Regions from separate parts of the Nitrospira sp. T9 genome, predicted to be linked through region 4. Evidence: riboswitches for the same ligand, from Rfam matches in the RefSeq annotation. Region 4 holds a riboswitch; each other region holds the start of a gene.
What was found. Region 4 has a riboswitch for cyclic di-GMP ahead of ACTRXD_RS08130 (Flp family type IVb pilin). Riboswitches for the same ligand answer to the same signal wherever they lie in the genome.
Positions count from the first base shown of each region.

Region 1 (7,902 bases), on a different contig from region 4:
TCTCGTTAGGGTGGCAGATTGCCGGAGTGGGAGATGTGAATGGGGATGGTAAAGCCGATGTCATTTGGCGTCATGACACCAGCAGCACAGTGGCCATCTGGCTGATGAACGGCTTGACCATCACTTCCACCGGATTTCCAGGGAGCGCCCCGACGGTTTGGGGAATTCAAGCCATTGGAGATGCCAATGGCGATGGCAAAGCCGACCTCGTCTGGCGTAACACTACAGACGGCAATACCGCCATATGGCTCATGAATGGAACGGCGATAGCCTCTTCCGGCTTTCCTGGGACAGTGTCGGTGGCATGGCAGATGTCGGGAGCAAACGATGTGGATGGTGACGGAAAAGCCGATATCATTTGGCGCAACCGCAGCAATGGAGGAGTGGCAGTTTGGCTGATGAACGGTTTGGCCATCACATCCACCGGCTTTCCCGGAGCCACTTCCACAGACTGGGAAATTCAGTAGCACTAATATTACAAACACAAGAATGGTAACGACATAAGACCTCGGGCACAACCTGATGAATGGATGTCTGAAAATTTGCCATCCGGAGGACGAGGCGAGACCTTAACCTCAGCTGACCCGTCAATCAAAATGTAAAGGCAACTGCCATACGGACAAACCATCATGTTAGGCCCTCATACAACCAACAAACGGAAAGTCTCTTCCATTTTATGAAACACGACATGGAAAACTGGAAACTAATCCTCCCTCAACCGTGTCATTCATTCCAGCCTTTAGCAGAAAGCGATCAGCAAGGCATGCCTATTTCTTTGATAGGATGCCAGGATGCAAATATTGATGTGAATGTATTTCCTCGTTTTGCCAATAGAGATACCTGATGGCAACCAGAAAGTATGAAGGAGAAATCCTCTCCCTGGGCGATTCCACATTTCGCTATTAGTCGAAAGGAAAAATGAGGTCATTTCTTTCCAAATAGAGATCACACCACATTCACAGACCAGAATCCTACTTAGCATTTGTCGTGTTCTTGTTCCCAATGCTCGCATTCTTATCATCAAATTTTCATGCCAAAGAGATACAAAAAGCTCAGTAACGAGTTCATTTCTTTGCATCAATCACGTTTTCCTGCCGTTGGTTTATAGATTTTTCTTTCATAAGTTTTTTGAACATCCATATCGCTGCTATCCCTAAAGTTTTTCTTTACAGACCCGATATAGTTCGGCAGACCGTTTGGAGGTCTGAGGTACAAACCAGAGCAACAGACGGCAAAAGAAAGTCCGCCAATTCATGAAATCCTCTTCCCGAAACGGCACACCTATTGTGAAGTAGGGTCGCAAAGCCAGGAGTCAGGTCCCCACGCCTGATCGTCCGGCTACCAAAGGAAGCATCATTGGCAGGGGGAGGAGAGGATGAGGACTTCGGTCCGAATACCACAAGGAGTCGACTATGGTCCCCCCTATGATCCCCTGGAATTTCGCCAACAGAACGGTTGCAGGTCTTGCATTCCTGTTCATCGGATTATTCGCCAGCCCCGCATTCTCAGCATCTTCAGTCCAACTAAGCTGGGACGCAAGTCCGGAACCGGATTTAAAGGGATACAATGTGTACATGGGAACATCCCAGGGGACCTATAACACCACAAAAAATATCGGACTCAACCCTTCATATGTGTTCCAGAACTTGTCGCAGGGAATCACCTATTATTTTACAGTCACGGCATATGATCAGACGAACAACGAAAGTCTACCCTCGGAAGAGGTGAGTGTGAAAATTCCCGATATCATCATGCCGACAACACCTGGAAATCTCACATTGACTTCAACATCAGGCACCCAAGTGGTCTTTTCATGGACAGCTTCAACCGACAATGTCGGCGTAACCGGATATGATGTGGCCCGGAACAATGTGGCCATCGGGCAATCTACCACCAATGCCTTTGTGGATAAAACAATCAGTCCGGGCATGACTTACCTCTATACCGTCAAAGCCCGGGATGCCGGCGGGAATGTATCCGCATCGTCTAGTCCACTTTCCGTATCGATCCCACTCGTCCCACCACAAGATATGATCTCGCCGTCCGTGCCCCAAAATCTCACGTTGACTTCAATATCAGGCACCCAAGTGGCCTTTTCATGGACAGCCTCAACCGATAATGTCGGCGTGACCGGATATGATGTGGCCCGAAATAATGTAGTCATCGGGCAACCCACCACCAATGCCTTTGTGGATAAAACGATCAGTCCGGGCAATTCCTATTACTATACCGTGAAGGCGCGGGATGCCAACGGCAATGGATCCGCATGGTCGCCCCCCCTGCAGCTCACTACTCCCCAAGTAATGGCTCAACTGGAGGTGTTCGTCAGCGGGAGTGGATCCGTCCTTTCGACTCCTGGCGGAATTAATTGCCCAAGACGAAAGTGCTCAACCAACTACCCAAATCAAACCGTGGTGACCTTGACCCCTAACCCAAGAAATGGTTGGACATTTTCGGGATGGTCCGGCAGCTGTACCGGGACTGCGACATGTTCATTAACATTAACGGGAAACAGGACCGTTCAGGCTAATTTCACAAAGGGTTCTAGGGTCAGCTCTGGTAAAGACTTTAGAAATGTGAAAAGACAAAGACGAACGAGATAACTCACACGCTTCTCCATTCCCTGGATGGCGTGCATGAGTAAAAATTATCCGAGATATTTGGGGGTGACACGAAACAAGACTGTTGACCGTAGCCGAGGAGCATTCCGGGGAATTCAAAATTGAGGTGTCCGACCCGGAATGCCAGAAGGGACTTTAACCGGGGTTAAGAACCGAATGTCTCTGCACCGATGGTAGGCAATAATTTAGTTAGACATCCAAACGGCCACCGCACACTGAATGTCGCTCAAAAAAATTACTCCCCTCACTTGAAAAAACCCGGCAATCCCCCATTAGTATTTTTATTCCTGCCCCGCCCCCCACGCGGCACACCCACTCCAACAAATTCCTTTCGTCCAAGACAGATTCCAATTGTCTAAATTAGGCAATTCCGAATGCGACCCCGACCTTTTCCTTGCTGCCAGATGGTATCTGAGGCTATTCTAAATTTGGAACCGGCCGGACTATTTGTTATCACTTATAAAATGACTTCAAAAATTTTTCTTGAGAGATTGTCGTAAGCATTCTATCGTGGTTTACCGTTTCCACTATGGGAGAGAGAGATGTGACGGCTTTACGTTAATTTCCTCAACCCCGCGGCACCCATCATTTTATTGTTCCGGCCTGATTTAGATTTTCGGTCGCCATATGGAAACTTCAATAGCAATTACGATGACAGGCCATTAAGCTTGGGATAAAATTTGACGAGCGAAGTCCCCGGTCGATGCGCCCTTCAAAACACCAACAGGAGGTCAATGAAACAGGATGGCTAAACTGATCGAGCAACCCACAAGAATTAAACCTGCAGGGAATAAACCCAAACTCATCGATGAATTTATCGGACGGGTCAATTCCGGCACAGATCAGATCAGCATTGCGCGGATGAACAGTCCTTCCGGATGGGAAGAGCCCGGCCAGACGCCGGAGTTCGATGAATATACCCTGGTCCTGTCAGGTCAATTGCGGGTGGAAACGAAAGAAGGGGTGATTGAGGTAAATGCCGGTCAGGCGGTCATCGCCTATCGCAATGAATGGGTGCGATACAGCACCCCGGGCCCGGAGGGAGCTGAGTATATCGCGGTGTGTACCCAGGCCTTTTCCCCGGAGACCGTGCATCGCGATTTGGATTGAAACAGGTTTCCATGAAAGCACCCAACAGAGAGCCAGTCCTAACCGCCGGCTAATAATCCGTCCACGGGCGTGGCAATTGGAGATATCCAAAAGAGGCTAAAGATGTTAGTGCAATGCTTATCGGTTGTTATGACGATGGCCTCCTCCAAACCTGAACCCAAACCCTATTGCAGGAGGCCCATATCCCCAATATCCGGGACTATGGCCGTAATAGCGTGAATATCCCCATGGAGAATTGAGGTAAAAGCCCTTAGGTGGCAACCGGGCATAGCCAGAGTGAGAACCATAGGAGTACGCGTAGGGGAAAACATAAGGCGGCCGATACCGGGAATTCTGCTTAGAGGTCTGAACTTGGCTCAGGGCTAACGCTTCCTGACGATCCACTTTCTCTTTGAGCTGGTTGACTATCCCCTCCTGGGCCTTCAATTGTTTTGCCAAGGTATCGATCTTTTCTTGCTGAAGCTCCATCAACGTGGTCACGCATCGGGCTTGAGCATCTCCAGAATATCCGGAACATTCCCAGGGAACATTGGTGGCTTCTGCAAAGGCATGAGGATTGCTCATAGTCACACCTACCCCTACTCCAGAGATTAGCAGGCATATGATCCAACGGATTAACCGGAAGGACTTTGGCGGGAACTGCATCATAAACGTATTCATATCCCCCTCCAATTGAAGGCATGCCGTATTTTATCATGGCTTCACGTAGCCCTACAAACGAGAGACCTTCACACTGATGAACTGAAGCGCAATGAAGTCACGAAAGATCCATTGACACCCTGTTCAGGAATTCGTAGCCTTCACCTGGTTCCCCTTGCACAGAGGTTTTCATGGTTTAAGACCAGGGCACACAAATAGGTTCTTCCGCAGAAAGCCAGTGATTTTACATGGGACGCACAACCACCATCCTAGGGAAGGAGCCTACCCGCTGCGGATGGGTAGGCACCAAACCACACTTCATTCCCTATCATGATGAAGAATGGGGAATCCCTGTCCACGAAGACCACCGCCACTTTGAAATGCTGACATTGGAAGGAGCACAGGCCGGCTTATCCTGGTCTACGATTCTCCTTCGTCGTGAAGGGTATCGTCGCGCCTTTGCCGGATTCGATCCCGAAAAGGTCGCACGCTTCGATTCCAGAAAAAAAGCGGCGCTTCTTCAAGATACAGGGATCATTCGGAATCGTCTTAAAATTGAATCGGCCATCACAAACGCCAAAGCGTTTCTCACAATTCAGGAAGCGTTCGGATCTTTTGATCAGTACATCTGGGACTTTGTGGGAGGGGCCCCAATCATCAATTACTGGAATGAAATGGCACAAGTTCCAGCCACCACTTCTCAGAGCGAGGCCCTCTCAAAAGATCTCAAGAAGCGAGGGTTTAAATTTGTGGGGAGTACCGTGATCTACGCACACATGCAAGCGGCCGGATTGGTCAATGACCATACCACGGATTGCTTTCGACATCCCTCAAACCATTCCGCGCAGACCACTTTTCAAGAAACAAGCCATTCCCGAACAGCAGCCCCCTCCACCATCAGGATCAAACGAGTATACGACGCCCCTGCCCCGGATGACGGATGTCGGATTCTCATTGATCGGCTGTGGCCACGTGGACTTTCAAAAGAAGCGGCTTGCGTCAATCTGTGGCAAAAAGATCTTGCCCCGTCAACAAGACTGCGTAGCTGGTTCAGGCATGACCCGGCCCGATGGCAAGAATTTCAGACACGGTATTTCACCGAGCTTGATCAGAATATCAATGCCGTTGAGGACCTTTGGCAACGAGCCCGATATAGTCCGGTGACTATTCTTTTTGGGGCCAAGAACGAGAAATACAATCATGCGGTCGCCCTGAAAGTCTATCTCGCTCATCATTTTAGATGAGGGGACTGTATCCTTCCATGCCTTTTGGATCAATCCACATGAAAGCGGTTCTTCAGGAGGATCTCACAGGATGCGGAATCGCCTGTGTGGCCGGTTTAGCGAATGTCTCTTACCAACAATTCAAATCGTGGCAATGACATGGGGCATAACGTCGGCGATACGCGTTTCTGGTCCAATACGGCCTTCGTTCAAATATTGTTAAACCATTATGGAATTCAACCCCTGCCGGGAGAATCCCCTTTCGATCCTGGCAGGCTCTGCTGCTACTCGCCCTTTTCGCCACGAAATGGCACCACAAAAACAATCAGGCCTTTTGGCAGAGGGTGATTTATTGGAAGAACCCACCCGGACCAGTGATGTTGATCTCTCAATTCACTCTTCGTAAACACGTCCGTACCGATTTCGGAAGGATCAAACCCAGAGGGCTTAGCACCGTTCACGACTCCTGTTTTAAGGAACTTCCATAAGAAAATTTTTTGAAGTTAACCTTCTTAAATTGAAAGCATTTTCCTTGCGAATAATAAAAAAAATCGTTACTATTTCGCATTATTTTAAATTATTCTTCATTCCCATTCATCCTGCCTTATTTTTATCATGTCGAGAGATGGCACAAGTTCGATCCCAATGTTCACGGGAAGGAGCATCATGATCGAGGATTTGCCAATGGAACGGCAAATTCAACATTCTACTCAAAAGTCGGCTTGATAGAACAATCATTTTTCTCAGGTGCGCATTCGGCATTTCCTTAAGTCATCATTAACCAAAGGTCGAAGGATATTGGTGTTCATCTTTTGACCAAAACGAGTCCTGCGTGAGGACTCCACATTATGGCCATGTGGTGCGCCGGAGCATGAACCGTTTCGTCCAATTTCTGTGCCATAGACTACCTCCACCGATAAAATTCGGAGGGTTCAGGCTGCCATCAGATCCAGCTCCGGCAGTCCGGATAACGCGATCCCCTGAAATCAATTTCCCCCGTGCATCGAATCTTCCCGGGCTTCCTGTTATGACTCATTCATTGTATGGACCAATGGAAAAAGCGAGTCGATAACATGTCATTCAAATCTCTGACCATGGGGGTTCCCATCCTAACAGCCGAACAGCCACAGCCAAACCTTCAGAGGGCTCTCATTGTGGGGTTGGCACTGGGGATCTTTGTGGTGGATTGCCTGACCCCTCTTGGGATCGGTATGGGCAGTCTGTACATTCTGGTTGTCGTGGCCACTTTCCCCCTCAATCATCCCTGGACCACAAAAATCGCGATAATCGGCGCAATATTTTTTATTTTTCTCGGCTATTGGGGCTCTATTTCAAAGCTAGGATATGAAACAGCGGTTATTAATCGCTCCCTATCGACTCTTTGCGTTTTGGTAACTGGATATATGACCTTAAAAAATATCGCTTCCCGACAGGACCTTCAGACGGTCAAGGAAGATCTCGAAGTCAAATATGGCTTGCAGACCAAGGAACTCAAAGAGCAAAACCAAACGATGTCTGTTCTCCTCGAGGATTTGAAGCTGACCAAAAATGATTTGGAAGACAGGGAGCATCGGCTACGCGTGTTTGTTGATGCCTTTCCAAGTGGCATGTTGATTGTTAACCATCTCGGAAACGTGGTCTTGGCCAACAAATTAATTGAAACTCTCTTTGGGTATTCACAACATGAATTAATCGGACAATCCATCGACACTCTCGTTCCCAAAAGATTTCAGCAGGATCATGCCCGACATCGCGTGGCATTTCTGGAAAACCCAAGCACCCGGGCCATGGGAGCCGGACGGGATCTCTTTGCCCGACGTAAAGACGGAAGTGAATTTCCCGTAGAAATCGGCCTGAACCCCATCAGCACGCCGGACGGCTTCATGGTGCTCAGTTCAGTCGTAGACATTTCAGCCAGAAAACAACACGAAGCTGAGCTCAAACGCTTAAATCAACGACTAGCCAACCAGAATCAGGAACTGGAAGCCTATAACTATGCCGTTTCCCACGATTTACGAACACCCTTGAGAGCGATTCATAATTATGCGGATTTTCTGCTGGAAGACTTGTCTACAAAGGTTTCCTCCGAACAAAGCGAGTACTTGACCGGCATTACCACCGCCGTATACGAGGCGGAAGAGCTCGTCTCCGATCTCCTTGAACTCTCCCGGTTAAATATCAAAGATTTTGTTCCGCAGATCTGTCACGTCGGGAACATCATTGCCAAAACGCTTTTCCTGCTGAATTTCGATAAAGACGTGGAAATCCATCAACCAGCTGAATGGCCAACTGTCCTTGGCCATGAACAC
Region 1 is NZ_JBQKUP010000037.1:153,342-161,243, reverse strand. It holds gene ACTRXD_RS13585 (Ig-like domain-containing protein) at 1-467, shown strand, start outside; cyclic di-GMP riboswitch class I at 1,265-1,346, shown strand; gene ACTRXD_RS13580 (fibronectin type III domain-containing protein) at 1,413-2,603, shown strand; gene ACTRXD_RS13575 (cupin domain-containing protein) at 3,366-3,731, shown strand; gene ACTRXD_RS13570 (hypothetical protein) at 3,849-4,295, opposite strand; partial or broken gene ACTRXD_RS13565 (DNA-3-methyladenine glycosylase I) at 4,619-5,197, shown strand; gene ACTRXD_RS13560 (DUF488 domain-containing protein) at 5,267-5,614, shown strand; gene ACTRXD_RS13555 (sensor histidine kinase) at 6,667-7,902, shown strand, end outside.
Region 1: it holds a riboswitch for cyclic di-GMP, as region 4 does, so the genes downstream of both, ACTRXD_RS13580 (fibronectin type III domain-containing protein) here and ACTRXD_RS08130 (Flp family type IVb pilin) in region 4, are expected to answer to the same signal.

Region 2 (7,902 bases), on a different contig from region 4:
GGCGGTGTTGCCATCAGTGGTGTTGCGCCAGAGGAGGTCGGCTTTGCCATCACCATCCATATCCTTGATGGCTTGAATGTCCCAATTCGTGGGGACAGTGCGGAGAAAGCCCGTGGAATTGATGGTCAAGCCGTCCATCAGCCAGATGGCTACTGCGCCGTTGACGCTATTGCGCCAGACAAGGTCGGCTTTGCCGTCCCTATTCAGATCACCCACTCCACTCAGGGCCCATTCCCTGGACAACTGACCCAGAAAGCCCGTGGCTGCGATGTTTGTACCATTGAGCAGCCATCCGGCTACGTCGCCGGTTTTTGTGTTTCGCCAGACGAGGTCGGCTTTGCCGTCCCCATTCAGATCGTGATTTTGGGGTGAGGTTGGCGGCGTGCTGGAATTACTCACAATGACCGTGCGGGGGGCAGCGGTGGTCGTATTGCCCGCAGCATCGCGAGCGATGGCCGTGAGGGTATACGCGCCATTGGGCACGGTGGTGGTATTCCAGCTGGTGCTGTAGGGACTGCTCGGATCTTCGGGGCCGAGGTTGGCGCCCTGGAGGCGGAATTGGACGCCCGTGACGCCGACATTATCATCGGCGGTGGCGCTGACCGTGACCGTGCCGGAGACAGTGCCCGCGCTGGGGGCGGTCAGCGTGACCGTGGGGGCAGTGGTGTCACCAGGAGTACCCCCCTCTGATTTCACGATGACAGAATACATGCTTAATCCATCACCACCATTGCCCCCGAGGGTAATGGTACCAGCCGGGAAGGACCGCACAAACAGGCGGAGGGTCGTATCCGTGGTCACCAGATTCGTGCCGGTATCCGTAAAGGTGCTCAACCACGAAGGTTTCGGGGTGATGCGCACGTCATGGGCGACCGACACGGAGACGGGTTGATTGACGCTAAAGCTGAGGAAAGCGCTCGTGGTGGCAGCTTTGTCATCATTTGCAGTTCGAATATATGCCGCTCCCTGCAGGCTGGCGGGGATGGTCGTAAAGGTAAAGGCGCGGTCTATATACACCGTGCCCCCGGGTTGGAGCCCGGAGGTGGGCACGACATACGCTTGCCCACTGGCGACGGCCAGATTCGAAATGCTGAATGCTGAGGGTGGGGGCGGCGTACTGTTATTGCTTACGGTGACCACAATTGCCCCTGAGGTTTTCGTATTGCCCGCAGCATCGCGGGCGATGGCCGTGAGGGTGTACGCACCATTGGCCACGGTGGTGGTATTCCAGCTGGTGCTGTAGGGACTGCTCGGATCTTCGGAGCCGAGGTTTGCGCCCTGGAGGCGGAATTGGACGCCGGTGACGCCGACATTATCGCTGGCGCTGGCGCCGACGTTCACCGTGCCGGAGACGGTGCCCGCGCTGGGGGCTGTCAGCGTGACCGTCGGGGCGGTCGTATCTGCGGGCGGTGTACTTGTGGTTATAGTAATTGTTGCTTCTGTAGAGGGGGTACTTTCATTTCCTGCCGTATCAAATGCGGTCGCAATAAATCCATAGGTTGTGCCTCCACTGAGCCCGGAAACGGTTGTTGAGGGGGAGGATGGATTATTGGGAAATCCTGAAAATATGGGTTGTCCAAAATCTTGAGAAGGTAACGTCCGTTTATAAATTTTATATCCTGCTAAATCCGATTCGGTATTTGCGTCCCAGATTAGCTGGATAGAGGAAGCCGAATAGGCGGGGCTAATAAGTAAACCGGAGAGGAGCAGGGTCAGGACTGCCGTATGTGTGATGTTGAAACCCAAGGGGGTGGTTCGTCGGATCATACTCTACTCCTTGTGGTATTCGGACCGAAGCCCTCATCCTCTCTTCCCCCCTGCAAATGATGCCTTCCTTCGGTAGCCGGACGGTCAGGCGTGGGGACCTGACTCCTGGCTTTGCGACCCTACTTCACAGTAGGTGTGCCGTTTCGGGAAGAAGATTTCATGAATTGGTCAACTTTTTTTCTAATCCTCTGTCTCCCTGTATTGTAATCTATACCCCCAATCGGTCTGCCGAACATTTCGGAGAACTAAGGAAAAACTTTAGAGACGAAAATATTGGAGTGTGAAAAAACTATGCAGAGAAAATTCGGAGAATATAAAAAAATCGAACTGAATGATCATGGAAGAAGAAAAGGAAATTAAACAAGGTTAGCAAAGGGGGGAGGCAAGGACACGCTTATCAGTGAATTGTCTGGAGACCATGTCCAATGCCTACTGTAATGAACTTTTGCCTTATCTATTAACAATTTGATTCGTTCAATACGGCAATGGTGAACGTTTCGCAATGACCGAATGAAGGACAATGCTGGCAGCTGCGACTAAGAAAAATTAAGGAACGACACGTATCGGCATGACTCCAGGCTATGTACTCCAGGGATTGATGTGTTGGCAACCATTCTGTTTGCCGATTTCAATACGCTCACAACAGTGTGGTGACTCCGGCGTACATTTTCCGTGTGATGAAAAAACTGTGTGCCATCTTTCATGGGAAGGCTACGCTAGGTGGGTGAGGTGCTTCCAACAGCCAGAAGGGGTAACTGGCTGAACGGCCGAATCACGATAATCATGATTATGCAGGATGGAGGAGCGATGGGAATCTCTCATGGTGCTTGAAATCATTGGGTGCCCAGGAAGTGATAGATTGATGAATCTTGTTTATGCGGAAAACATGCTGGAGACGAGAGAATTTTACCAGATTGGGGAGAGATTTATTTGGCCTAGGTAAACGGAGGAGGAGAATTTTTTGAATGGGATTATTGATATCGGCCCATGAGACCATTCAGAAGAGTGGTCCAGGGAATTTTTGTTCCGCCTACTGGATTTCCCAGTCTGGGGAAGCCGCACCGGGAAAGGTCGTGAAGCCTATGCTGACGCCGTTCATCAGCCATACCGCCACGGCTCCATTGCTGTTGTTGCGCCAGATGACGTCTGTTTTGCCATCCCCATTCACATCATCTGCTCCCGCTATCTGCCATGTTGCCAGCACAGTCGCCGGGAAGCCTGAGGAGGCAATTGCGGTTCCATTCATGAGCCAAATCGCAGTGTTGCCATCAAGGGTATTTCGCCAGACGAGGTCGGCTTTGCCATCGCCGTTGAGATCCCCGCTGGCTTGAATATCCCAAGCCGCCGGTGCACTACCGGGGAAACTCGTGGACGTGATGGTGAAGCCATTCATCAACCAAACGGCCACCGCACCGTTCGTGTCATTGCGCCAAATAATATCGGCCTTCCCGTCCCCATTCACATCGCCCATCGCAGCGATCTGCCATCTTAACGAGACCCCCCCCGGAAAACCAGTGGAAGCAATTGTGGTTTCATTCATGAGCCAAATTGCTGTGTTGCCATCAAGGGTGTTGCGCCAGACGAGGTCGGCTTTGCCATCGCCGTTGAGATCCCCGACGGCCTGAATATCCCAAGCCGTCGGCGCGCTGCCGAGAAAGCTCGTGGACGTGATGGTCAAGCCATTCATCAACCAGATGGCCACCGCGCCGCTCGTGTCATTGCGCCAAATGAGATCGGCCTTCCCGTCCCCATTCACATCGCCCGCTCCCCTCAAAGCCCATTCGGTGGGTAATTGGCCCAGAATGCCGGAGGCAGTGCCGCTGGAGCCATTGAGCATCCACAGGACTACCTCTCCGGTTTTCGTGTTTCGAAAGACCAGGTCGGCCTTCCCGTCCCCATTCATGTCCTGATTCTCATGTGGATTCGGGTTTGTGTTTTGTGCGAGAAGTTCAATAGCCACTTCCTCTGCGGTTTCACTGATGTTTCCGGATTGATCATAGGCTGTGACCGTAAAATAGTAGGTGAGCCCATCCGGCAGGTTTTGGAAAACATATGATGGGTTGAGTCCTGCATTTTTCGTGATGTGGTAAGACCTTTGCGATGTGCCCATGTATACATAGTATCCCATCAGGTCCGACTCCGGACTCGCGATCCAGGATAGTTGGATGGAAGAGGCAGAGAAGGCGGGGCTAGCGATTATTCCGAGTAGAAAAAAGGCGAGGGTGGCTGTAATTCTGGCTGCAAAACTCAGGGAGGATATTTGTCGGGTCATACCCTGTTCCTTGTGGTATTCGGATTGGTATCCAAATCCCTTTCATAGGTATTACCCCCTCCTTAGGGTAGCTGGACGAGATCAAATATGCACACCTAACTATTGGCTTTGTGATCAAATGCCACGGTAGGTATGCAGGTTCGGAAAAAAATCTATGAAAAAATGGGTCTTCCCGGTGAATGGGCCCTGTATTTTCCTTCAATCATCTAAATTGGCTGCGTTATTTTCTGAGAAAGTTTAGCGAAATTTGTTGTGCAATTTTTCGTTCAAAAAAATTATTGATGAGTAAAGTGGTAAATCTTAGAGCAAGATGTCATACAGAGGATATAGGGTAAAACATGTAGTTAGGTGCTAATGTATAACTATTTTCATGCAGACCATCGCAAACGTTGAGTAGAGAAAAGACTGTAAAACGGGCTTCTCAGGATAACCTTCTGGTAGTCGTCAGGAGATCTATTGGACACCATTGTGCTCCTCCCACCTTACTTAAATTGCCGTGGCAATTGATACAGATTGATGAAGAGCGGCAGAAGAAGAATATGGGTAGCCTGATTGTCCAGACTCCGAAGGGCTGTATGGGCTAACCACATGTTCCAGTTTTATCCGTGAATCACAGACGATGGAAACAAAAATTTTTAATCAGCCTCAGGCCACTACCATGACTGCCAAAAAGGAGTAAAATAGAAAAGAAGGCAAGATTTTCTGAGAAAGGGATGTCTATGGGTAAAATGTGTATTCTTGGTGGGGGCAAAATCGGATCGCTGATTGCCACATTACTGGTGGAGTGTGGAGACTTTGAAGTGGTGCTGGGAGACGTCGATCCGGAAGTGGTTGCCAGGATGAAGGAGGAAATCGCCCATGACCATTTCCAGGTGTCATCTGTCGATGTCCAGGATGCTAAGGCCCTGGGTCGGTTTATCGATAATGTCGGGCCGGAAGGCATTATTTCCTGTCTCCCGTATTTTTGCAACCAGTCGGTCGGAGAGCAAGCTCGCGCGTGTGGGGCGCATTATTTTGATTTAACCGAGGATGTGGAAGTTACAAGGAAGATTCGTGAGGTGAGTGAGGGAGCGTCCTCGGCATTTGTGCCGCAATGCGGGTTGGCGCCGGGATTTATCAGCATTGTCGCGCATGAACTCATGACCCGGTTTGAGACTGTGGATATTGTGAAAATGCGGGTTGGGGCGTTGCCGGTGAATCCCAGCAATGTGTTGAAATATTCGCTGACGTGGTCGACGGACGGCTTGATTAATGAATACGGCAATACGTGCTATGGGATTGAGAATAGCCAGGAAGTGCCGTTGTTGCCTCTCGAAGGATACGAAACCATTTCCATTGATGGATTGTTATATGAGGCCTTTAATACCTCGGGTGGGCTGGGTACGTTGGCGGATACGTATGCGGGCAAGGTCAGGACAATGAATTATAAGACTCTGCGCTATCCCGGCCATTGTGAAAAAATTCATCTGTTGATGAATGACCTTAAACTCAATGATGATCGTGAGACCTTGAAGCGTATTTTGGAAAAGGCCGTGCCGAAGACCTTGCAGGATGTAGTCCTGATCTATACGTCGGTGACGGGTCTTCGAAAAGGAGAGCTCTATGAGGAAAATTTTGTACAGAAAATCTATCCGCAGACGATTGCCGGTAAATTGTGGTCTGCGATTCAGGTGACGACGGCAGCCGGGATGTGCAGTGTGGTCGACCTGGTCTGTAATCGTTCAGGGACGTATCGGGGATTTGTGACCCAAGAGACGTTTGATCTGCCCTCAATCCTGGATAACCGGTTCGGGCGGTATTTTCAACCGGATGATTCGTGTTCGTGATGGTCCTATGGTGTGTCAAAGGAAATGGAGCGCGTGATGGATGTCTTCCATGAACTGGGGTTAAAAGCGGTAAATGCCGGCGCGTGTTCCGGCCAGGGGCGTTGGATGTCGACGACCACCGAGGGCCTTCTGGATTCGGTGAATCCCGCGACGGGACAGGTTCTAGCTCAAGTGAACCGGTGCTCCGGGGAGGATTACGATGCCCTCCTTCAGGAATCGCAACGTGCTTATCGGGAGTGGCGGCAGGTTCCCGCTCCGAAGCGCGGGGAGGTGGTGCGGTTGATCGGTGACGCCCTACGCGCAAAAAAAGATGCGCTGGGGTCCCTGGTGTCGATGGAGGTAGGAAAGATTAAGGCTGAGGGTGACGGGGAAGTGCAGGAGATGATCGATATGGCGGATTTTGCGGTGGGGCAATCCCGCATGTTGTATGGTCTGTCCATGCACTCCGAACGGCCACAACACCGGATGTACGAACAGTGGCATCCCCTCGGAGTGGTGGGGGTGATCACAGCCTTTAATTTTCCTGTTGCCGTATGGGCGTGGAATGCCTTTCTGGCCGCCATCGCCGGCGATACGGTGGTGTGGAAACCTTCCCCCAAGGCCGCACTCTGTGCTTTAGCCGTTCAGCATGTCTGTAACCAGGTGATGGAGGAACAAGGTGTTCCGGGGATTTTTTCCGTGTTCATTACGGACCAGGTTGAATTGGCGCAGACGATGGTGGCTGACGAACGCTTGCCATTGATTTCATTTACCGGTTCTGTGCCCGTGGGGAAAAAGGTTGCGAAAGTCGTGGGACAACGACTAGGGCGTAGCCTGTTGGAGCTTAGCGGGAACAATGCCGTGATTGTCGATGAAACGGCGGACTTGGATCTGACCATACCTGCCATTGTTTTTGGAGCTGTTGGCACTGCCGGGCAGCGATGCACGACCACCCGCCGGTTGTTTGTGCAGGAGACACGGTATGAGGAGGTCGTGGAACGTCTGCTCCGGGCCTATCAACAAATCCGGGTGGGTAATCCGTTGGATGAAGGGGTGTTGATGGGGCCGCTGATTGATGAGCGGGCTTTGGAGGAATTTCGAATTGCTCTTGAGGAAGTGGTACAGGATGGTGGACAGATTCTCTGTGGTGGGGGTGTGATTGAGGGTCCCGGGTTTTTTGTCGAGCCGACGATCGTACGTGCTGAGAATCAATGGAAGGTGGTGCAACGGGAGACATTTGGGCCGATTTTGTATGTCATGCCGTATGCCACCCTGGACGACGCGATTGCCCTTCAAAATCAAGCGCCACAAGGGTTGTCGTCCTCATTGTTTACCTTACATGTGCGGCATGCCGAGCAGTTTTTGTCGGGGCAAGGGAGCGACTGTGGGATTGCGAATGTGAATATCGGCACCTCGGGGGCGGAAATTGGAGGCGCCTTTGGCGGAGAGAAAGAAACAGGCGGGGGGCGAGAGGCCGGTTCTGATGCCTGGAAAGCGTATATGCGTCGGCAAACCAATACGATTAATTGGGGAACGGAGCTGCCGCTGGCGCAAGGAATCACATTTTCTGTGGACTAACCAGGGAGGAGAGCAATGAATCAGGGTTCCGAACTCGAACAGGTGATTACGCGATACATTCACGAATATGCTGCCAAAAACCATGCGGCGGCGATTGTCAAAGATGCGTTGGAGGAGATTGGAATCGGGCTGTTCCCGCTTGTGGATCATATCACCGTGCGCACGTCGTCGATTGATCCACGGGCCGAGGAATTTCTGTTATTGGGATATGCCTATTCTGAAACGTTGGAGTATGACGACTGGTGGGCCAAGGTCTACCGGGCACCCGGATGTCCCGCCTTATTTATTGATCAGGCGTATGCGGATGAACGGGGAAAGACGAGTATTATTCCCGGATGGGTCAAGCAATTCGGGGATCGCACCCTGCATCATATTGCCGTGCGCGTGGCGGAGATTGAAACCAGTATGGAACGGTTGACCGCCAAAGGGGTGCAGTTTGCGGGACAGATTGTGGGGGAACGGGGAGGAGATCTTCGGCAG
Region 2 is NZ_JBQKUP010000037.1:161,296-169,197, forward strand. It holds gene ACTRXD_RS13585 (Ig-like domain-containing protein) at 1-1,767, opposite strand, end outside; cyclic di-GMP riboswitch class I at 1,836-1,917, opposite strand; gene ACTRXD_RS13590 (FG-GAP-like repeat-containing protein) at 2,798-4,039, opposite strand; gene ACTRXD_RS13595 (saccharopine dehydrogenase C-terminal domain-containing protein) at 4,759-5,865, shown strand; gene amaB (L-piperidine-6-carboxylate dehydrogenase) at 5,902-7,422, shown strand; gene ACTRXD_RS13605 (VOC family protein) at 7,438-7,902, shown strand, end outside.
Region 2: it holds a riboswitch for cyclic di-GMP, as region 4 does, so the genes downstream of both, ACTRXD_RS13585 (Ig-like domain-containing protein) here and ACTRXD_RS08130 (Flp family type IVb pilin) in region 4, are expected to answer to the same signal.

Region 3 (7,902 bases), on a different contig from region 4:
ATCGAGAATATCCCGTGCGGTCAAATTCAGCGCTAATTGCTCCACTTTCACATAATCCTCCTGCATGGCTAATGATCCTAAATAGCCATCAATTGCCTCATAGACATAGGCCAAATACACGTATGCTTCAACCGAGGGATTGCGGTCAATATTTTCCTGGCAAGCCCCTACTGCTCGACGGTAATCTCCGGCCATCAAATACACTTTAGCGTGCGCAAGAGGTTGAATAGGCAGGACAGGTACCTGATCTGACTGAGCCCAACCATTGGAAAGCGGTAACGTACCCAGAAGAATTACTCCCACTCCGAGACATATCATTTCCCTTACTCGTTCGCTCACCGACGAAATGCTCATGTTCCCCTCCATCACTAAAATCGCGCAACAGACATCATTCTCGATAGATTCTCTGTTCTTTCTCCATACTTTTCGACGATTCACTTAACCCATTTTTAAGATTGTCAGATTTTTGATCAGTACGAGAATCTCGAAATCACCCTGTTTTCAATCACTATTAAATTATAAAACGTGTGGCCTAATCTTTGATGTCCCGAACCACGACACAATGGTAGGTAACGGCCACTTGTTACTTATGAAAACACAAAAAGTCTAACACCAAACCCTTCCCTACAACACAAGACTCCTAAAAACACATTCCATTGACCAGTCTAAAACGTCAATGGCATGTACTTTGCGGAAGACCGTGTCCAAGAAGAATTTTATTGAACCTGACTCCTCAATATCTAAACATAAAATTAATGCGTAAAAATTTTAAACCCACAAAGATTTAAAGGGATAAAATGAAACGAAACCAAACATTGTTGTCATGTATCCTCATCATCGGCGTAGAAACCTTGTCCATATGCTTACTCCCCGTCTCACCAACACCCGTAAATTCGGCCGATACGGCATCGGTTCTTTCGTATTCTTCGCCTGTATCACCATTGCATCTAAAAGTAATCCATGGGCAGGAATCCAGCCACAGCGACGACATTTTAGCCGCCCTAACCATCTATCTGGAAGCCGGTGGGGAAAGTTTTGCTGGAAAGTTAGCTGTCGCGGCCGTCATTCGGAACCGAATGGCTCTCAAATACCACAGCGACGGCACGGTCAAGGGCACGGTTCTTCGTGCCAAACAGTTTGAACCATGGATTGGACGTAATCCAGAAGAAGTAGATTTTGATCAAACAAATCGAATCATGCAAGATAGTTTGTTAGCCTGGAAGGTTGTACAAGACGGGCGGAAGGTGGTGGATGGGGCGGTACTGTTTTATAATCCCCAACTGGTCAAAACTCCCCGGTGGGCTCAGTTCAACCGTAAAGTGGCAAAAATTGGCGGACACGAATTTTTCAATAAGCAAACCATTTAATTAGTCGCGGACAACGGGCGTTTTTCGTAAATTCCTGGGTCGAGGCGCGCTGCCCCCTCCATCCTCAATACGTTTTAACTCTATGCGTAGATGTCGAATGGCACCGGAATGTACCCGACAGACGCCAGACTCGGTCAGACCCATTTGCCGACCAATTTCTTTCATCGTCAATCCGGCATGATAATACGATTGAAGCACCTCTTGCTGGCGTGCCGATAATGTCTGGAGCGCCGCTGACAATGCCGCTTTCATTTCTGCATCCGCACAGGCCACAAAAGGGTCCAGATGGTTGACGTCCGGCAAAACATCACGGAGGGTGCATTCATCTTCTCCCTGCCCAACCGGCTCATCCAGACTAATTAAACGAGGATCACACCCGCCCACTCCTTCTATTTCCTCAATAGGTACGCCCAACAGCGTTGCCAATTCCTGTGCAGTCGGTGGCACCCCATTTTTCTGAAGATGCTCTTCAACTATTTGTCGTACTTGATCTCGGCGAGATCGAACAGACCGAGGAACCCAATCCATTGACCGAATTTCATCTAACATCATGCCACGAATACGATATTCGGCAAATGTGCGAAATTTAATATCCCGTGTTGGATCATAGCGCTTCAACGCCGACAACAAGCCCATAGCCCCTGCGCTCGTCAAATCCTCGACATCCAAGGAAAAGGGATTCCTGAACGCCATAATTCCAGCCATCCGACGAATGGTCGGGAGAAACTCTAATAAAATCCGAGTAACATGCTCCTGATCGAGCTGGCCCTGTGCCTCCGTATGTTCTGCTTGGTCAGGACTACCCGAACCGGGGTGAGACGAGTTGAGTTCTTTGATACCAACTGCTGTCTTTGTAAAATGTTGTGCGTCTTCGTCCATATTTTGGCCTTTCCAGGGTGACCAAAAAAAAGCGCCTAATTCCAGAGAATGGGCGCATGAACGAACGCATGGACCTACCAACACAGTTCGGTAACCAGACGAACCCTGAAACAACAACGTTCTCAGGGTTTCTTGGCTTTGCGCCCTACCCTCACGGATAGTTTGCCCTTGTCACCTGTTGAATTCGTTATTCGATAATTACAACCTCTTGTAAGTGGTGGGTTTTTGAGATTTCCCCGATTAACTGTCTGTCTTGGGTCTTCGGATTCTCCCCTACTCTTCGACCTCTATCTCTATTGAAATGTTATCGGATCCGAGTCAAGGGGAATTAAGAAAATCCCTTGCGTGTTTATGAGAAAATTTAACAAATTCATACATTGCACAGCATCAAAAACCAATACGAATACGGATCAGGAACAGATGGTCAAATCTCAATCACACATTCCTTCCAGTGCCCTTCATGACAATCGTGGATCCTTCATTTTAGCCTCAAAAAAAGATTAATTCCGATGATCAAAAACATGACTGTGGCAATCCAACTGCCAATGATCGGTAATACCGCTCCATTGCGTCCTAAAACAATGCCTACTGAATGCGCCGCCCAGAAAAAAAACCCAATTGCCAGAGTTTGCCCAAGCCCTTTAGCTATTCCAACCTCACGCACACCACTTCCGCGGAGACTCACCGAGATCCCTAACAGGATCATCACCAGAGGAACGAGAGAATATGCAATTCGAGACCAATAATCAGTTAAAAAACGATGAGGACTATGACCATCTTCTATTAACCTTTGAATATAGTCATGCAATTGATACAAGGACATATGTTCTGGAGACTGAGCCAGCCAATTCTGAAAATCATCAGGCGTGAGAGAGAGAGGCAACGTCTGCCGTGGTATAACATTCACTTGCAGGCGTTCTTTAGCCGGAAATGTTCGCTCAATCGCATGCTCCATTATCCATTCCTCAGCGACAAAAGTTGCCCATTCTCCTTCAAGAATGCTTTTGAGACTGAAGCCATCATCAAGTGTGTATTGGTGAATACCATTCAAACGAAACCCATCTTCTGTCACCGAATCAATTCGCATAAGGTGATTGCGTCCCACCCGAAGCCATAAACGTTCCGGAGTAAGTAAGAGGGGTTCTGGTTTATTTTGGATTAAAACAGATTGAATAAATTCAGCTTTAATATTGGCCAAAGGAATCAACACGGCCGTCAAACTCAAACCCACGACACTCACAAACCCGCCAAAGACAAAAAAGGGAATGGCAATTTGATAAAAACTTAATCCGCAACTGCGCATCGCCGTGATTTCACGAGTCCGATTAAGCCCACAAACCGTCAAAATTGATGCCATTAGAGCCGCTAGCGGGGCTAAGAGAAAAGCAATTTCGGGAATTCGATAGACAAAAAAGCTTAAAATAACGCTTAGGTCTGCATCATATTTCAAAAACTTTCTCAATTTTTCAAAAAAATCCACGACAAGATAAATCGTCAGCACGGTAACAAGACACATTACGAAGACGCGACTAAATTTCCCAAATACATACCAAGAAATTTTTTTCATGATCTAACTTGTTTGAAAGAACTCTGGATCATTGTTTTCCTGCTTGAAATAGAAGGAACCCTGTAAAGAAGGCCAGGATAATGTTAGGCATCCACGCACCGAAAAACGGAGAGATCACCAACGTCGTCACAAGAAACTCTCCCAATACATTTAATAAATAAAATCCGATAACCACGAGAACCCCAATCGCAAACCCTCCAGCTTTCCCGGACCGCTTCGACACAATCCCCACCGGGACGCCCAATAACCCCAACACAAAGGTGGCGACCGGAAAGGCGGTGTCTTTATGAAACTCTACCAATCGACGAAGGGCTCCTGCGTCCGTTCCACCTGATTCCTCCAATTGCTGAGTGAGGTTTTGGTAGGTTTTCCGTTTTGTCTTATCTTTCACGGAGGTAAAAGGCGAAGAAAGCCACAAATCATAGGTATCAAAGATAACCCGATGAAAACTATTGGAATCTTTGGGAATTTGATGAATGGCACCCTTAAACAATCGAATGCCAAACTGCTGACGTTCGCTTTGTTTCAACATGTGAAAATTCTCCGCCACAATTATCAAGGGTTGCTCCGGATTGCGTTGGTCCGAAATAAAGATTCCCTTATCGCCAGAAGCATTCCCCGAGTGTGGCACATACACCATGAGTCCGGGGATCGGTTCATTAAACACTCCCGAATCAACCGCAAGAGTCAACTCATCTTCGATGACGCTCAGAGCCAAAGTCTTCAATGACACCTTGGCCCAAGGCTGGCCCCATTGAGAAAGATATACCGTTAAAAGGAATACGATGCCGGAAAAAACCACCACAGGAAGATTGATTCGCCAGAAACTGACCCCCGCAGCACGAATGGCCATGATCTCATTGTCAAACGATAGGCGATTAAATGCCGAAATTGAAGCAATCAAGCAGGCAATTGGTAAGGTTAGGACTAAAAAGGAAGGAAGCAAATGCAGCACAATAGACCCCAAGCCCGCTAAACTAATTCCTCGGGATACCACTAAATCCACCAGCCGTAGCATTTCCTTGGTAAAAATGATGAAACACAATCCGGTCAGGCTGGTCAAAAATGGGGAAAGCAACTCAAAAAAAATGTACCGATCGAGGAGTCTGATCAAGGTTTTGGACAATTCAAATAAGTGGAAAGTGATGAAATATGTTGGCTGATTAGCATGGCCCCTTTTTTCGTTTTCAATCAAATATCCGAAATAATTAGCCTATAGGCGAATAGTAGGGAATGAATTTCCTCCTGTCATTTATTGACAGATTCTGCAAACTGTGCTACATCCTCTACGTTTTTGTAATGGGTAAAGAAGTGAGAAGAATATTACGCCGTGAAGCCGAGAGAGGAATTGACTCCTTTTTCGGCTTTTCTTTTTATCTTTTTAAACACGCACAACTTTTTTGAAATATATATCCACAAGTACTCTAATGGGGAGGGCCATCATGAGAAGTAAGGGAACGGTAAAATGGTTTAATGATCGAAAAGGTTTTGGCTTCATTCAAGTTGAAGGTGGACAGGATGTGTTTGTCCATTATTCCGCACTTCAAGAAGACGGCTTTAAGTCTTTAAAAGAGGGGGAATCGGTAGAATTTGACTTGGTAGAGGGAGCAAAGGGTCCACAGGCTGCAAACGTCACAAAATCAGGAATCGGCCAACCATCTTAAAGTGGTAAATCTCTGTCGCATTCTCGCCATTATTTGCTGATAACGAAAGGGTGAATTTTTTGGGACATTAGATCTCAACTTTTCTTCAACGGAATAATCTTGAATTCCTCGTCTTTGACTTGTTGTCAAAGAAGTCTAAGAGGTAAATAGCTTGCTGGGACTTTCCTTGACTTCCCTCTTTTTCTCCTGGTAGACTTTGCCGTAAGTATTTGAATTTATTGCATAAATTACAAATTTCACACAACTGCCTCATCAGTTTCAGGGGAACAGCATGACAAAACTTTTCGATGTTTTATTTTATGGAAATCCGCTCTATCGAAAGACTGTGACCGTAGAAAGTGGAGTGGAGGACTGGGGAGCAGGCAAAAACGAGGATGCCAATATTCCACAGGCACCAGCAAACCTACGCGCTAATCCTGATCACACGCGAATTACCCTGACTTGGGATCCTGTCCCAGAAGCCCTGTATTACAACGTTTACTTCATGACCACCAAAGGCGTTCAAATTAAGCCCAACGAACTAACCAGGCCAGTCGCAGGCCAAGAGGATTTCATCCCAAAAGTTGGGATAACCAAAGAAAAAGCCAATTGCATTGAGGGAGCGATCTCTCCTTACGAACATAACGACCTAGCCAATAACTTTTGTTATCACTATGCCATTTCTGTGGTCACGGAAGAGGGTGAAAGTCTATTATCCGAAGAGGTAATGTCCATTCCTTCGCCCTACCTCCCCGTGATGCAAATCGGGTGTGAAGGCGTCGACGATGGAGAATTCAAATCACCAACCGGCATTGCTATAGATAAAGACGGAAATATCTATGTCGGCGATACGGACAATCATTCAATTCAGAAGTTTGACCGATCGGGAAAATTTCTTGCACGTTGGGGAGACGAACCTGATTCAACCGAAGGGAAATTTTACTACCCGCGGGGCATTACCACATCCCCCGAAGGAGATGTGTATGTGGCGGACAGTGGGAATAATCGCATCCAAAAGTTTGATTCCGAAGGAAATATTATCAACGCATGGGGAAAATTCGGTTTTGCCTGGAGAGGGGCGGAAGCGGGGAAATTTGATGTCCCCTGGGGTGTTACCACCGATTCACAAGGCAATCTGTTTGTCTCGGATACCAGCAATGCCAGAATTCAAAAATTCCTCTCCGACGGCTCCCCTGTGCTTAAGTGGGGGCGTGACGGGGGATATGACGGCGCCTTCTTTTATCCACGCGGCCTCGCAGTTGACTTTGTTGGGAATATTTATATTGCCGATGAGGGGAACCATCGGATTCAAAAATTTGATGCACGAGGAAACTTTCTCCTGAAGTGGGGAAAGGAAGGGAATGCCCCTGGTCAATTTAAAGCCCCATGGGGTGTGGCCTGCGACCCTTTAGGATATGTGTATGTCGTCGACAGCGGAAATCACCGTGTCCAAAAATTTGATTCTAGCGGGACCTATCTCACTTCGTGGGGAAATCGTGGATTAACCGAAGGACAGCTGAATTTCCCGTCAGGGATTGCGGTGGACAAAGAGGGATTTGTGTACGTCATAGACAGCGGCAACCACCGTTTAACCAAGTTTGCCCCAACTGAGGATGAACTCAATCGTGGCAAACAAGAAAAACGGGTTGCCAGCGATCTTACCGCCCCCATCAATCTTGCCGTCAAACCCGGAGATACAGAAAACATCTTAAGTTGGCTCGAAGTTCCCAATGCGGTCAGTTACAACCTCTATTTTAGTACTGAACCAAACCTCTCAACAGATACCTCCACAAAGATTGAAGGTGTGACAACTCCATATATTCACAGTGGCCTCACAAATAACACGGCATATTTTTATGCCATGACGTCGGTGACCGAGGATGGAGCTGAAAGCCAGCTATCTGAAGAGCAGACCGCTATTCCGGTTTTGATCGACATCTCGGCACCTCAAAATCCTGACATCGTCATTAATCATGGGGCTTACATGACCAATAGTCCTGATATGGTCGCCACCATCTCAGCTAAAGACGTGGATAGCGGAGTGGCTGCCTATTTCATCTCTGAAAACCCCATGACTCCAAGCGGGACCATGCCTGGGTGGGTTGAAGTGGAACCGGAACAAAAATTTGGAGCCACGATTCCTTTTACCACCTCGCCAACCGATGGCACAAAAACCGTCTACGTTTGGTTTAAAGACGCCAACAACAACGTTTCCGTTCCCGCCAGCACCAACATCCTTCTCAACACGTCGGGGTATATTTGTGCCGCCAAGTGGGGAAAACCAGGCCGTGGAGCTTCCCTTCTCCATGGCGGAGAATTTATTAGCCCTCTTTACGGCCTAACGATTGATCGCCAAGGGTCATTGTTTGTGGTTGATAACGGGAACAACCGCATCCAGAAATTCGACAGAAATGGTAATTTCATCCTGTTATGGGGAAATTTCGGA
Region 3 is NZ_JBQKUP010000041.1:410,115-418,016, reverse strand. It holds gene ACTRXD_RS18665 (hypothetical protein) at 1-354, opposite strand, end outside; gene ACTRXD_RS18660 (cell wall hydrolase) at 798-1,367, shown strand; gene ACTRXD_RS18655 (sigma-70 family RNA polymerase sigma factor) at 1,368-2,246, opposite strand; cyclic di-GMP riboswitch class I at 2,333-2,423, opposite strand; gene lptG (LPS export ABC transporter permease LptG) at 2,725-3,813, opposite strand; gene ACTRXD_RS18645 (LptF/LptG family permease) at 3,842-4,927, opposite strand; gene ACTRXD_RS18640 (cold shock domain-containing protein) at 5,256-5,477, shown strand; gene ACTRXD_RS18635 (6-bladed beta-propeller) at 5,749-7,902, shown strand, end outside.
Region 3: it holds a riboswitch for cyclic di-GMP, as region 4 does, so the genes downstream of both, ACTRXD_RS18655 (sigma-70 family RNA polymerase sigma factor) here and ACTRXD_RS08130 (Flp family type IVb pilin) in region 4, are expected to answer to the same signal.

Region 4 (7,902 bases):
GTAACTCTCTCCTGAACACGGTGGTACTGCCGAAATTCCATCCACCGTTTGTTAGTTGGCGGTTGATGAGCATCTGTTGCCCGGCAATGGCGCGAGGATGAGTGCTCAATCCCACCACCTGTAAGGCCAGCAGAGCGAGGGAAGTCGGTACAACCCAGCTATGGGTGTCGGCAATCCATGGCCAGCCCAGGATGGCGGTGTCGTGCCCAATAATTGAAAGATCCGGGGTAGGGAAATGTCGGCCGGTAAACCCTATGAGATAGTCGACCGCCCGGGATTGCGCTTCTTGATACTGGGGAAAGCTTTCCCAGGCGAAAATGGCGAGTGGTGTTGGCCAAGATGCCTCTGGGTGAGAGAGAGCAATGCTCACGCGTCCGTCGTCCGGCTGTTGTGAAGCTAAATATGCCCTTCCTCGGTTACAGCTTTCAGGATCGAACTCATATGCGGACATTGAGATAATGGCCCAGGCTGTTGCGTCCGGCCGTGCCTCTTCCCCGGAATGATAGGGGAACCCTCCGTTTGGTTGTTGCCAGGATTGGAGAAGCTCAAGAGCATGACGAAATGGTTTTTGAATCATAAGAAAAAAATTCAGGTCTCATGCAATGCGATTAAGGGTCGATATTCCATGTTGTTCGGTTTAAATCGAGGAAACCTTGAAAATTTTCAGATCACGCTTTGGTCATACCCTCACGTCCCTTCCGTCATTCCCGCTGGTAGTGAGCATGAATCCACCCGAAGAACTTCAACGATGGATTCCCGATAAAAAAATATCGAGGAGGCCGGGGAAGGGTGGGGGTAATGGTACCTCGTCGGAAGGCCCGGTGAGCAAAGAGTAAACCGACAAATATGGCTCATGCCTGCCGTGTCCCCACGCCATGCGTCTGTAGGGTTACAACCGCAGACAGCCTAATCCGCCCTACGCAATCACACAACGGCGCGGAGTCTCACGTTTTTGAAGGATAGGTCAGATTAGCAAGGTGGTAACCGACAATCTGTCTTCCAGGGTGGATTCCGGTGCAAGTGCGGCGGAAAGACGGAAGGTAGGTGTGAGAATCGGTGCGGTGGGAGAAGTGGCATGAAAGGAGAAAACCAAGATTCATCCGCTTTCAGAAGGTGACGGGTCACAGGGCTTTGAACAATGGCGTACTGAACCGGTAGCCAATCAAAAAACATTTCACACCCGATGCTTATCGAAACGAGTCAACTCCATACCGCCGGGGTCATCGGATTTAGGCTTACGGGTGTAATCCCGGCATGTCTGTGGAACTTTTAACGAACGTTATCTCTTGTTCTGGGTCGACAAATACTCCGTCAGCCTGGATCTCCTTTCCAGTCACAACCTGCCTTGCCACGTAAATGATGCAGCCGGCAGTCAATAAACCACCGAATACGTCGATCAGGTGATGCCCTCCATGGATAAGCACTCCTGGGAACACGAACAGATTGATGACGACCAGTATGGGGAACCACCAGCGAGTGGTGCGTGCTGAATACATAGCCAACACGGCCATGATCGTATGATACGAGGGAAAGGCCACCAGGCCTTCCATATCCCTTGGAGAAATGAATTTAGGCCCTTCAGCCCCTAGGCGCAATAATTCGGCACCATAGGCCGAGCCAACAAGCGGTCTTGCCGCCTGCTCAATTGTGCCGGAAATGTCATAGAGCACGCTTGTGCCAAATGCTGGAAACAGCGCCCAAAATCCAAGCGTCGCCAGACCTGAAGCGGTTATTGAAAGAATGAAGACATGGAGTTCTTTTTGTTTCCCTCCAAATCCTAAAATAAGAAAAAGAAATGCCATTTGCGGTATAGAAGATAAATAGGCATAACGCGTCAATTCATTAAAAAATGGATGGCGACCGGCAAATTGGACAATGTCTGGCCATGAATACCCGAACCAAGCATCGATCCGGACCAGAAACGGATCAATGGGTTCTCGCCAAAGCGGGAGCAGCAAATAGCCGAAAATCGATAGCACAATTGTAAACAGAAGAAGCAACCCAGTGGCCATCAATGTCATAGAAATACGCTCACTACGTCCGCTTGAACGGTAGAACAGCCCCACGGTAATCATGAAAATTCCCAAGGCAAAAAAAAGGGTATAGGAAAACCAATCGAAGCCAATATTGCGAACAAGGATCATGGCCAGATCGAAGACCGCCAGCACGAAAATGGTATTGCGTAAAAAACGTTCGACGGGCCATAGGAAAGGCTTAGACAGGGTAAAATTTCCCACTCTCATTATGCATATCCTCGCATTCGAATTGTGCCAATGTAGTTGTGAGCAGGTACTGATCGTGCCGTAAAATAGTGTCTATACTGTTGTGCACGGTTCAACGAACTTGTCCTGATCGACCTCGAAATCCTCATCATGAACAGAAGTCCTGCCACTTGTTTGCACTGAATCTCATATGAATTGTCTTCATCCGTGTATGTGTTGGTCCGATTTTTGAGCTTAACTTAAGAAAGTAGGTATGGAGGGCTAGCGGTTACCCGTAAAAATTTTCAACTAATCTACCTCATGGTCCAGTTGGGTGGACCCAGTTGGAGATGGAGTCAGAAATGGCATCGGGAATGGCTATGGTGTATTGGACTTGGCATTTATGCAAATGGCTTTTAAGCCTTCAGGCAAAGGCTTTTTCGGTATATTCCCTCATTATCTTGATAATGTGGCAAAGTTTCCTTTGTACCAAATCCTCATTCATCCCCTTAACCAAAGAAAAAGTCAGCGGCCCCTCTTCACATTCCGTCTGAGGTTTCACGGCGCGTTTCTCCTGTTTCCTTTTGTCTCACTCCTCACCCCATACGTTTTCTCATGTGCATTCCATCCAAAAATTTAAGCTGTTCTTAACAATTTCGATCTCCTTGGTCAACAAAGGGAGGCAATCCATCCTACCCTTACCTAATATGAAACATATTCAACAAAAAACATCGGCAAGTTTTTTCTGGGTAAGTCGATAATGAAACATGAAAACGAGGAGCCACAGAATGCGAGGTGGAAAACTTTCTTGGGTCCACGAACATTTATGCATAACTATGAAGCATGGATTCGGTCGGGTGCCCCTTCCCGAGAACGGCGAACACGTCGTAAGGCGTGGGCGCAAAACCACGGGTCAGGGTTGGTCCCTGATAGCCGGGTTGCCGAAGGCACGGAGAGCCAAGGGGCAACGTCTGCGTCAGAATATTCCGGGCAGTCTGGCGTAATGCACGTATTTACCTTCGCCCGTTAAGGAGATGCGCTATGGTTAACCAAGTGATGCGTTTCGTGAATGATGAAGAGGGAGCCACCGCGATTGAGTATGGGTTGTTGGCGGCTTTGATCGCCGCGGTGATTGTGACTGCTGTGACTGCGGTCGGAACTGCCCTCAGTACAACGTTCACCAACATTTCAACGGCCGTTGCTCCGAGTTAAAAGAGGGCTCGCCTCTGCAGGATTGCCTGGCAGTGCCGTTCTGGTGGCAGGTCACCGGAACGGCACTTCGGCCGAAGGCTACTTTTAAGGGCGGGTACAGTATTGATGAATGAAGAGATGTGAAAATTCAGATAAGGGATAGGGGAGGACAACATCATGCAGACGATTCTCCTGAATCACTGTCATCACTGGATAAAAAACCTTCTTGTTGATGAGGAGGGTGCCACGGCGGTTGAATATGGTCTCATGGCAGCGCTCATCGGCATGACGGTGTTGACAGCTCAAGCCGCCATGGGAACGGCCGTCGTGAATATGTACGAGGGGGCCATGGGTATCATCGCAGGAGCTCTGGGGAGCTAGTGGCGTTTCCCCTAACTGCTCTCTCATTCATTCATGCTCATCCTGTCGAAGAACCATTCGAAATATCCACTACCTGAAATCATTCATCTTTCGAGAAGTTCAAGGGGAAGGGGAGGTGGAATGGTATTTGAGGGACACAACACGAGATCTATCAGAAATGTCTGGGGAGGGCTGACACCATTTAAACATGCGTGGACATGGTCTGATCGATACCTCAAAACCATTTAGCCGGATGAGGAAAAGTGTTATGAAAACACCTCCAAGTCAACGATTTTCAAGTTTAAGACAATCCGAGCGCGGCTCGACGGCTGTAGAGTTTGCCCTCATTCTACCGATTCTTGCGTCACTTGCATTTGGGGCCATCGATTTTGGGCGCATGTTGTGGTTTAAGGAAGTCCTGGTGAATGCGACCCGTGTGGGAGCGCGCCAGGGGACATTGTTTGCTTCCGGCAATGGCCAGGCGGAAATCGAAGCAGCCATCACGGCTTCTCTTACCGCGGGAGGGGTGGATCCATCCGGGCTCTCGGTGGTGGCCAATGGGGTTGGAAGCCTACAGGGACAACCGTTAACTGTGGTGTCCACCATCCCCTGGAATTATTTTGTCATTGATAAACTCATTCCTGCGATTTCGACTCCTAACCTGCAAGCCTCTGTGACCATGATGATGGAATAAGACGAGGGAGAAATGTCCCAATCAGAACTTCAATGTGATGGAGATACAAACATGCGGAAGAAACAACGATGGTCTATTGTCTCACCGCTCTTGAACCAACGGGGCATTGCGGCTATCAACGGGGCGTTTATGGCGGTCGTAATGGGTATCATGGCCGGCGTGACGATTGATGTCGGGCATGCCTTACTTACACAAAATGAATTGCACAATGCCTCGGATGCCGCCGCGCTGGCCGCTGCGAGACAATTGGGTGTGACCTATCTTACCTTGCCCATCGCTGAGCAACAGGACATGGGGCGGGCATTGACCGGCAATGAACAATCACAAGTAACGGCTCAGGCGACCGCTGCGGCATTTGCCAACAGTGCCTCAGATGTCAGTAACTTATCGCTTTCGCAGGGAGATGTTGAATTTGGCATATGGGATTTCAATGCGCAGACGTTCAACCCCACAGTGAACCGGCCGAATGCCATTCGCGCGACTGTCCGACGTGATGGTGCGGCAAATGGTGCGATGCCGACATTTTTTGCCGGTATGTTGGGTGTGAGTACCATGGATATTTCGACAAGTTCGATCGCCGCATTGGGGACTTCAGGGGGACCTGTCCCACCGGGAGTGGCCGATGTGCCGTTTGCGATTTCCAGTAATTGGTTTAACGGGGTTGCCACCTGCGACGGGGGCATTCAATTTTCTCCAACCGGGGCCAATGGCTGTGCGGGATGGCACGTCTTTGATCAGACACCGGCCAATGCCAATAAGCTCAGACAAACTATTGTTGGGTTAAATGACGGGAGCTATCAGAGTCCAGGGATCATCCCAGGGCAGACTCAATTCACATTTACCGGTGGAGAAGTGTCGTCGGCATTTAACGATTTAATTGATCTTTGGAATGCGAAGAAGCAATGGAGTAATGACTCTGGACGGTATGAATGGGATATCAATCTTCCCGTGTACCAAGCCAGTTCTCCATCCTCTTGTGACAATCCCAATCAGTCTATTACCATCGTTGGGTATGCGAAAGCAGTGGTCACGGAAGTCAAGAAAAATGATATTCAAGCGGAAGTGAAATGTGATGGTTTCTTTGATGGAACGCCAAATCCTAACCAGGCTGGTGGGGGGGCTGGGGCGCTTCAGCCTCTATCGGTATATCCAAGGCTAGTGTCGTGATGACGAGTCAACAGCCGGGAGCATAAGAGCGTCTCCCGGGAACCTTGGTCCCTTTGGGTCGGTCATGTTTGAGTCGGGCTCAAAGGGACTTTTTTATGGGCTCCCTCTCTTAAACTCCAAGCGTCTAATTGCACGTCTGCTCATTTCCCCGACATGCGCATTCCTTTTAAAGAATAAGCTGACGAAGGACTCATTGTTGTTTGGTTTCGGAGCCAGAGAAAAATTTTCCCCCCACGTCCCGGTCTTTCCCTCTTGGCCTCTTCCCATCATTTTGTTTAGCCGTTTCCTGGAGTCTGTCCCTCCAGCATGCCCACGAATGCGGAAAACCATACCAGCACTATAAAGGGCACCTTTGAAAACCCTTGGTTTGGCCCGCATTCCTGGCTCTTGCTTGGAGGGACGGATTAAGGCCATGGGAATGAGGAGGAGGGGGAGGTCGTCGAGGCATTCACCCTGCTTCCTTGTCCTTGTCTTACGCACCCTGGGCCTTCTATGGCGAAGCCAGTTCCAGGACCCGGTAGAAGTTATATCTAAAATTCTTCATCCCAATCTTCATGCGAGCCCGCACAAGCTTGACGGTTCGAATCAGGTTGCCGCTCATCGCGGGCACTTGATGGCCGAAGATATGTTCGAGGTGGGCTCAAATACGAGTGGGTATTCATCTGGTCCTATTACGCTCGACATTTGTTTTCGGGGTCTGTTGAAAAAAGCCGCCAGCGGCGTTCTCGCCATTTTCCCGTGCTCACGTACTCAGCGTACGCTCCGCGCGTAAAAACGGCAGCGGCCTTGCTGGACGGACTTTTTTGAACCGACCCGGAGCCTTTGATGAGTAATCTAATCCTGGGCAAATTTGCCCTTGAACATCCTTATTATTCAACACTCCCTTTCGGGAACTCATCTGTCACTAACTTCTGATGGATTTCCGCTGATGACTGGCGGGGATGAGGGAGAGGGGATAGGAAAAGTGGGCGTATGGAAATGATGGAGAGACAAAAGGATGGCGTATCCAGGATCAAAGTCGAGCATGATGATGGGAGAGGTTTTTCGTGACACAGCCCATAACTTTTCTTCCGATCTTTCTGTTGTAGTTGGCGCCTAAAGCTTTTCTCCCCCCAACAAGAACACGTCACTCTTTACCTTGCTGAGACGGTCGCATAAATAAAAGAAGGTACATGCACCCATGCTTTCGAGAAACCATGGGTCTCTGAGGAAAACGAAGGAATTCCGCGAACGCTATTGGCTTCCTCGGGACAGAGATTCCTTTCGCTGGTTCAGGAGGATCGTGCAGTGATGGCCTTGCCCACGCATCTCGTGTCGGTCTACGTCCGACCGGGGAAATCTAAAATATACACATACTCTTGCACCCGGTCTTCAATCATACATACTTGTTGAGGGCATGCCTTAAGAAAGTCAGGTAACCCACCGAAACATGAACTGTTCCCGGTGCTTAAGCTTCATAACCGATGATGGTTTGCGTACGCAATGGGAGGTGTCGTGGTCGGGGCACCTGTTTGAAAGGTCGATTATGAATTTAATTGAGGGAATAACCTGAAATTATGAGTTCTTCATTTTTGTTATGTGGATTAGCCTTGGGGTTAGTGGTCGCAGCGATCACTGATGTTCGGGAGGGGCGGATTCCCAATTGGCTGACGGGGTCCTTGGCAGTCTTTGGAATTGGAGTGAATAGCCTGGCGTATGGTTGGGAAGGATTCCTGTTCGGTCTTGGAGGTCTGATCATGGGGTTGGTCTGCTTGATATTTTTTTATCTCAAAGGGGGGATGGGTGCCGGAGACGTGAAATTGCTTGGAGCCATTGGAACAATCCTGGGTCCGGGCCAGGTGGTCTTTGCGTTTGCATTTGCAGCCATGTTGGGTGGACTGTATAGCCTAGCCCTATTGTCCAACCAGGGTGGCATGCGTCATGCCTGGGATCGGATGTTTCTCCTTCTGTCAACGCTGAAGGTGACCAGGACCATTCCGATTTCTGATGCCCCAATTCCCACCGAACCTAAGTTGCGGTATGCCCTGGTGTTAGGGTTGGGAACCGTAATCGCCAAAACGTTGTTTTATTATGATGTGTTGTAACTCGTGTTCGCTGAGGTCTACGAGTGGGAAATGAGCAATCGGAGAAGATTCTTCTCGTTGTCTATTAAGAATGGCATTTGTCATCCGATATGCAGAGGTAGACAAGTTGAAACCTCAGGTTTGATAGGCATGAATAAAAATTTCGGTCTGGATTCGGTGAAGAAGGGGGAGGAAGTCTCATGGGACAAAAACGGCCACTCGTATT
Region 4 is NZ_JBQKUP010000032.1:286,282-294,183, forward strand. It holds gene ACTRXD_RS08120 (hypothetical protein) at 1-577, opposite strand, end outside; gene ACTRXD_RS08125 (phosphatase PAP2 family protein) at 1,236-2,243, opposite strand; cyclic di-GMP riboswitch class I at 3,067-3,147, shown strand; gene ACTRXD_RS08130 (Flp family type IVb pilin) at 3,243-3,413, shown strand; gene ACTRXD_RS08135 (Flp family type IVb pilin) at 3,570-3,773, shown strand; gene ACTRXD_RS08140 (TadE/TadG family type IV pilus assembly protein) at 4,021-4,446, shown strand; gene ACTRXD_RS08145 (TadG family pilus assembly protein) at 4,498-5,613, shown strand; gene ACTRXD_RS08150 (A24 family peptidase) at 7,170-7,697, shown strand; gene cpaB (Flp pilus assembly protein CpaB) at 7,877-7,902, shown strand, end outside.